Linked DNA regions of Victivallis sp. Marseille-Q1083. The protein of the gene in region 2 interacts with the protein of the main gene of each other region in a pairwise test. Links are inferred from orthologs where the notes say so. Each region holds a gene or a part of one and is shown on either strand. Other genes may lie near its edges.

Region 1 (3,267 bases), 2.3 Mb from region 2 along the record:
TTTTCGCGGGTGAACGGTTTGACCGTTTCCATCGCGGCGGCCCCGTACTGCTCCCGCGCCGTTTGCGGCAATTGCAGGAAGGTGGCCAGCCAGCGGGCCATCCGCTCGACATCCTTCGGCTCGTCGATGACAATCCCGTTGCGATTTTCCTGAACCAGTTCCGCCACGCCGTTGCGGCTGCTGCACAACAGCGGCAAACCGCACCCCATCGCCTGCAACGCGAAGCGGTCGTCGCAGCCGCCGCAGTTGCCCGGGTAGAGAAACAGATCCGCAGCGATCAAATAATCACGCAATTCTTCAGCGCTGCTGCCGCCGACCCAGACGATATCGTCACTGACGCCGCAGCGTTCCGCCTGCGCCAGGAACGGCTCCCGCCGGTCGTCGCCGATGACCAGCAGCAACGTCTCCCGCCGCAGCGCGTCCGGCAGCGCGGCCAGCAAATTGACGGCATTGTCCAGCCCGCTCGGAGCGAAACGGGACGCCGCAAACGCGATGATGAATTTCCGGTCAAGCCGGGCCGCGATACGGGAACCGGTTTTTTCGGCCGCGGTCGCCGGATAACAGGCTTCAAAATTCAAGATATTGCGCAGGATGACGACGCGCTCGACCGGGAACTGATAGTTTGCCATCAGGTTCTGCTGCTGATAAGCGGAGTTGACCAGCGCATAACCGAGATGCCCGGGTCGGAACACGTTTTTTTCCAGCCGCGAGATGGACAGGTTGCGGGGCGAAAAACGCCGAAAAATACCCCCGAGCGACCGCAGATACTCCGCATGCAGCGGCAGCGGCACATTGGCGACATCGGCCGGCCAGGTACGGTTCAGCGCATAAACCACATCGACCGGCTCATGCCGGCGCACCGCCTCCAATTCACGCTGAACATGGCGGTGAAAGCCGTTGTTCCTGGCCCAGCCGGTACTGCGCGGAATTTTGATCCACCGGCAGCGATGGCTCTCGTCGGCCAGAAAGCTTTCGGCGAAAATCAGGATCTGATGACCGCGCTGCAGCATTTCGTCGACGAAGAGACCGGAATAATCCCCGCGCTCCCGTTCCGGGTGAAATTTGATTTTCAACAGGGCAATTCTCATCGTTCAATCCTGCGCGACCCGCCAGTTGCGCTGCCTGGCCGCTTCATACAACAGAATCGTCGTCGCCGTCGCGACATTCAAGGAATCGATTTTGCCGAGCATCGGAATCCGGACGGCGATATCCGCTTCCTCCAGCCACAACTGCGTCAATCCGACCTGCTCGGTGCCGACGACGATCGCCACCGGTTGAACCATGTCAACTTCGGTGAAAATCTGCTCCGCATGCGGAGTCGCCGCCAGCGTGGCGATCCGGTTGGCACGCAGCCAGGCCAACGCCTCGGCACTGGCCGCCTCCGCCAGCGGCACCGAAAACAAGGCGCCGGTGCTGGCCCGGATGACGTTCGGATTGTAAATATCGGTGCATTTGTCGCAAATGATCAGGCCGTCAACGCCGGCCGCATCGGCCGAACGCAGAATGCTGCCCAGATTGCCCGGTTTTTCGACCGCTTCCGCCACCAGGTACAGACCATCCGGCCGCACCGGAATATCCGCCAGCGTATGCCGTTTCATCTTCGCCACCGCAATCAGCCCTTCCGGCCGGTCGCGGTAAGCCATTTTGGCCAGCAGGAACGGTGGAACTTCGAACAGCTTCACCCCGGCGGCCGCCAGGGCCTCCAGCAGCGGATATTCATTGCTGCCCAGGAACATTTCCGGAGCGAAAAAACACTCCGTCAACTCCAGACCGTACTCCCTGGCCCGAGTCAGTTCCCGGTAGCCTTCCAGCACCGTCAACTGCTCTTTTTCGCGGTCGCGGCGCTCCCGCAGCCGGCAGACATGTTTGACGGCGGCGTTGCCGGTGCTGGTTATCCGAGTGACATTCATAAAATCTCTTTCCCAAAAAAAATTGCATCCTGCAGCGTATTAAAGATAACACGATTTCGTTGGTTTGCAAAAAAAAACCATATTTTTCCCCCCGGAACGGCGCCGGGAAAATTGGCAAAAAACGTTTGCGGCGGTATTTTATGGTTTCGCAATATTTTTGTTTAGGAAATCATATGGCTGAATGTAAGTTAACCGTTTTAATCGTTCAATACCAAACTCCGGAGCTGACCAAGTTATGCCTGCGTTCGTTGTGGAAGCATACGCCGCCCGAACGCATCCGGGTTATCGTCGTCGACAACAATTCCCATGATGACTCCATCGACTACCTGCGGAGTTTGCGCAACATTACCCTGATCGAGCGGCCCGGTTCGGCCGGGGAAACGCCGGCGGCAATGCATGCCCGGGCACTGGATTTGGGGCTGCAGCAGGTGGATACCCCTTACGTTCTGTCCATTCATACCGATACGATCATCCGTTCCGACCGCTGGCTGGATTATCTGCTCGGCCGCTTGGAAGCGGAGGAACGCATCGCCGGCGTCGGCAGTTGGAAACTGGAAATCCAATCGCCGCTGAAACGGCTGGGCAAACAGTTGGAAACCTGGTTCCGGCGCCCGCCGGAATCGGAACGGGACGGCCGCTACCTGCGCAGCCACTGCGCATTGTATCGAACCGAACTGATCCGGAAATATACCGACGGTTTTTTCGACGGCGATACCGCCGGCCGCTCCCTGCACCGCAAACTGGTGGAACAGGGCTATCGGATGATTTTTCTCGAGCCGGCCGAACTGATGCGCTATCTATGCCATCTGAATCACGCCACGATGGTGCTCAACCCGGCCATCGCCGGCAAGAAAACCGGCACTCCCGCCGCCCGCCGCCGCATCCGCCGGGCTCTGGACGCATTGGATTACCGGGCAATCCTGGCAGACGATTCGCTGGACCGGACAATGAAATGAATTGGAAACGTTAATGATTATTCCATCCAAATGTAAAATTCCGCTGTTGATCTTTTTTTGCGCGCTGTGCGCCTTCACCACCGGCTTATATTCCGCCGAAATCATCCGGATCAACTGCCGTTTCGCGCTGTTCACGGCCGAAATCGGCCAATACGGCCTCGGTTTGTTTCCTACGCTGTACGGCAAACCGTACACCGATTATCCGTCGACGATGGTCTATTTCATGTACCTGGCCAGTTGGGGCGGCCGTTACATCAACATGCTGACCCTGACGCTGCCGACGGCGCTGGCGGCAGCCTATCTGGTGATGATGACTTACCTGATCGGCCGGAAGATCTCCAAACGGCTGGGTTTGTATGCGGTTTGCTTTTTATTTCTGTCCTTTGAATTTTTATCGATCG
Region 2 (3,266 bases):
ACTTTCGCGGCCGGCAGTTATTGCGATGACCGCAGCAGCGGGCGTCTGGAAATTCGCGCCGACGTCAAGCTGCCGGTCGCCGGCCGGCATGTGCTGATTCTCGACGATGTGCTGGACACCGGTTTGACGCTGGGCGGTATTGTCGGGTTGTTCCGCCGGCGGGCGGCCGCCAGCGTTCGAACCTGTGTGCTGCTGGAAAAAGACCGGCCGCGGTCGGCCGCGGTAGTGCGGCGGGCCGATTGGCGCGGGTTTGCCGTCGCCGATTGCTATGTGGTCGGTTACGGCCTGGATTCGCGGGAATTGTTCCGGCAACTGCCCTATATTGCCGTATTGGACGCCGGAGAAGAAACACTGTAATTTGATATATAGTTCGCTGCCGCTGCCGGAAAAAAGATAACGAAAGTTTGCGGTTTCATATTGTAATCTTCCGTAACCGGTTTTATTTTATGGCATGGCAGGGTTTCAGGAAATTTATCAAAAGAATCAAGCAGGAGTGTTATCACAATGTCGCCTCATTATCTGGTCGTGATTGCCGTTGGAATTACGTGGATTATACTGCTGGTCGCTCTCTATAAGTTTTTCAAATTCTGCAAGCAATTTCTGGAGCTCAAGAATACGTTGGAATCCGATTTGCTCGGACTGGTGTCGCAGTTGAAGAAACTGCAGGCCGAGGTTACCGAGTTCACGCTGGAGCAGCAGCGGACCAACCGGCTGACGATCGAGATGCTGGAAGTGCAAAAATCCGGCATGATTGCCGAGATCATCGAAGAGACCATCAATGCCGCCGATGAGAAGAACGGCAACTGAGCCGCCTTATCATAAAAGTGTTTCCTTGCCGGTGTGGGCAGCGCACCGGTTTTTTTATTTTGAAAAGGAGGAAGTCGAGCCGTGCGGGTGGTAACCGTTGAACAGATGCGGGCGCTGGAAGCGGCGGCGTTTGCCGCCGGAACGACGCCGGAAATCTTGATGGGCGAGGCCGGAAACAATGCCGCTGAAGTGATTGCCGGCTTCTGCCGGAGTCAATTGCCGGGGGCTTTGCGGCGGGTGGTGGTGCTTTGCGGCAAAGGCAACAACGGCGGCGACGGTTATGTCGTTGCCGGACGTTTGATGGAATTGTTGCCGTTGCCCGTCACTGTGATTACTCCGTTCGCGGCGTCGGAATTGACGGCAACGGCCCGTCATTATGCCGATAATCTGCCGTCATCCGTTGAAGTCCTTCAGCCGGAACGCCTTTCCTCCGGCGATTTGCGGCGGGGCGATTTGATCGTCGATGCTTTGCTGGGCACCGGCGTTGCCGGTGCGGTCCGGCCGCCGTTTGAAAATTACATCGAGGTTGTCAACCGGGCGGGATTGCCGGTGGTGGCGCTTGATACTCCGTCCGGGTTGAACTGCGATACCGGAATTTGCGAAAATTGCTGCATTCAGGCGACGATGACCGTCATGATCGGCCATCCGAAGATTGGGCAGTTGCTCCGGCGCGGACCGCAGCAGTGCGGTTTGCTGCGCCTGGCTCCATTGACTTTGCCGGCGGATGGTACGGCCGTTGACGGGGCGCCGCAGATGGTGTTTGCCGCCGAAATTGCCGGGCAGTTGAAGCCGTTGCCGGTCGATGCGCACAAGAATACCCGCGCGCGGGTATTGGTGCTCGGCGGCAGCGGCGAATATTATGGCGCGCCGGTGTTGAGCGCCGTCGCCGCGCTGCGCAGCGGCGCCGGACTGGTCCGGCTCGGATTGCCGGAGCTGTCCGGCGGCTTGACTCCGTTGCCGGCGGCATTGATCGTCCGGCGGCTGCCGGCCGGCGGCAAGGCGGATTTCAATGCCGCCAGTGTCGCTTCCATGCTGGAATTGGCCCGGCTGAGCAGCGTTATCGCCGTCGGACCCGGACTGGGAAACGCGGCCGGGATGAAGGATTTTCTGGCGGCGGTATTGGCGCTGCCGTTGCCGGTGGTCCTCGATGCCGATGCGCTGAACCAGTTGGCGCAGTCGCCGGAATTGTGGGACTCGCGCCCGGCCGGCGCGGTCCGGGTGTTGACGCCCCATCCGGGGGAAATGCGGCGATTGCTGCAGGGGTTGCGGCTGGCGGTACCGGAGGATGAACACTGGCGCTGCCGGGCCGCCAAAGTACTTGCCGCCAGGTTGCAGGCGGTGGTGGTGCTGAAGGGCAACTTGAGTGTGGTTGCCGGACCGGATGGCCGGATCAGCTTCAATTCCAGCGGTTCACCGGCGTTGGCTACCGCCGGCTCCGGCGATTGTCTGACCGGAGTGACGGCGGCGCTGCTGGAGGGGGACGGCTTCGCTTCGACGGTGCGGGCGGTTTTTCTGCATGGCCTGGCCGGTGAAATCGGCGGTCCTGGTTTGATGGCCGACGACTTGCCGCAGTTGATCCGGACGGCGCTCCGGCAGCTTACGGCCGGAGTTTTCTGAAAGACCCGTTCCGGAGCTGGCCGGAGAAAGAATACCGCATTTGACGGAAGCCGGAACCGGATGTATCTTTAATAGCATTCTATCGGGAGTTCTTCGATCATCACGACGGAGGGACTCTCCTTTTTTTATTCCTGAAATTTGGAAAGGCCGCTATGAGCGATAAGGTCAAAGGATTTTTGTTCGGCGCCGTTGCCGCGGCCACTTACGGGATGAATCCGCTTTTCGCGTTGCCGTTGTACCGCGAAGGCTTGAATGCCGATTCCGTGTTGTTCTACCGTTATACATTGGCGATTGTCATGCTGGGGATCTGGATGAAACTGCAGCGACAATCCTTCCGGTTGAACGGAAACGAAATTCTGCCGCTGGTGATCGCCGGTTTGCTGTTTGCGGCCTCTTCGCTGTTTCTGTTCCTCAGTTACCGGCATATGGATGCCGGCATCGCTTCGACCATTCTTTTTGTCTATCCGGTGATGGTGGCGGTCATCATGGCGTTGTTTTTCCATGAGAAAGCCACTCCGGTGACGGTGGCCAGCATCGTGCTGGCATTGTCCGGGATTGCATTGCTGTACCGGGGCGGCGATGGCGGACCGTTGAGCTTTGCCGGCATTCTGCTGGTCATACTGTCGGCGCTTTCCTATGCGATTTATATCGTCGGGGTCAAGCAGTCCGCATTGAAAAATCTGTCGGGCGCCAAGCTGACGTTTTATTCATTGCTGTTCGGGCTGTCCATCTATATTGTCCGGCTGGATTTCTGCCTCGGATTGCAGGTGGTGCCCTCCTGGCAAAGCTGGGGGAACGTTGTCGCCATCGCCCTGCTGCCGACGGTGGTTTCGCTGTCGTGC

The links.
Region 1: the proteins of HWX74_RS05530 (region 2) and HWX74_RS15320 interact in binary tests that used the Escherichia coli proteins (3 or more experiments, as listed by UniProt). The link is inferred for Victivallis sp. Marseille-Q1083 from one-to-one orthologs.

Annotation. Positions count from the first base shown.
Region 1 is NZ_CAHJXL010000001.1:3,699,632-3,702,898, reverse strand. What follows is about bases 2-2,952. They hold HWX74_RS15320 (RNA methyltransferase), read right to left. Parts: upstream 1,911-2,952; coding sequence 1,092-1,910; downstream 2-1,091. Other genes in these bases: HWX74_RS15310 (glycosyltransferase family 39 protein), read left to right, coding at 2,880-2,952; HWX74_RS15315 (glycosyltransferase family 2 protein), read left to right, coding at 2,084-2,866; HWX74_RS15325 (glycosyltransferase family 4 protein), read right to left, coding at 2-1,088. Also shown: more of HWX74_RS15325, read right to left, coding at 1-1; more of HWX74_RS15310, read left to right, coding at 2,953-3,267. UniProt on the Escherichia coli protein: Specifically methylates the ribose of guanosine 2251 in 23S rRNA.
Region 2 is NZ_CAHJXL010000001.1:1,402,621-1,405,886, reverse strand. Bases 207-3,156 are described here. They hold HWX74_RS05530 (NAD(P)H-hydrate dehydratase), read left to right. Parts: upstream 207-888; coding sequence 889-2,424; downstream 2,425-3,156. Other genes in these bases: HWX74_RS05525 (DMT family transporter), read left to right, coding at 2,577-3,156; HWX74_RS05535 (hypothetical protein), read left to right, coding at 505-807; HWX74_RS05540 (phosphoribosyltransferase), read left to right, coding at 207-357. Also shown: more of HWX74_RS05540, read left to right, coding at 1-206; more of HWX74_RS05525, read left to right, coding at 3,157-3,266. UniProt on the Escherichia coli protein: Bifunctional enzyme that catalyzes the epimerization of the S- and R-forms of NAD(P)HX and the dehydration of the S-form of NAD(P)HX at the expense of ADP, which is converted to AMP.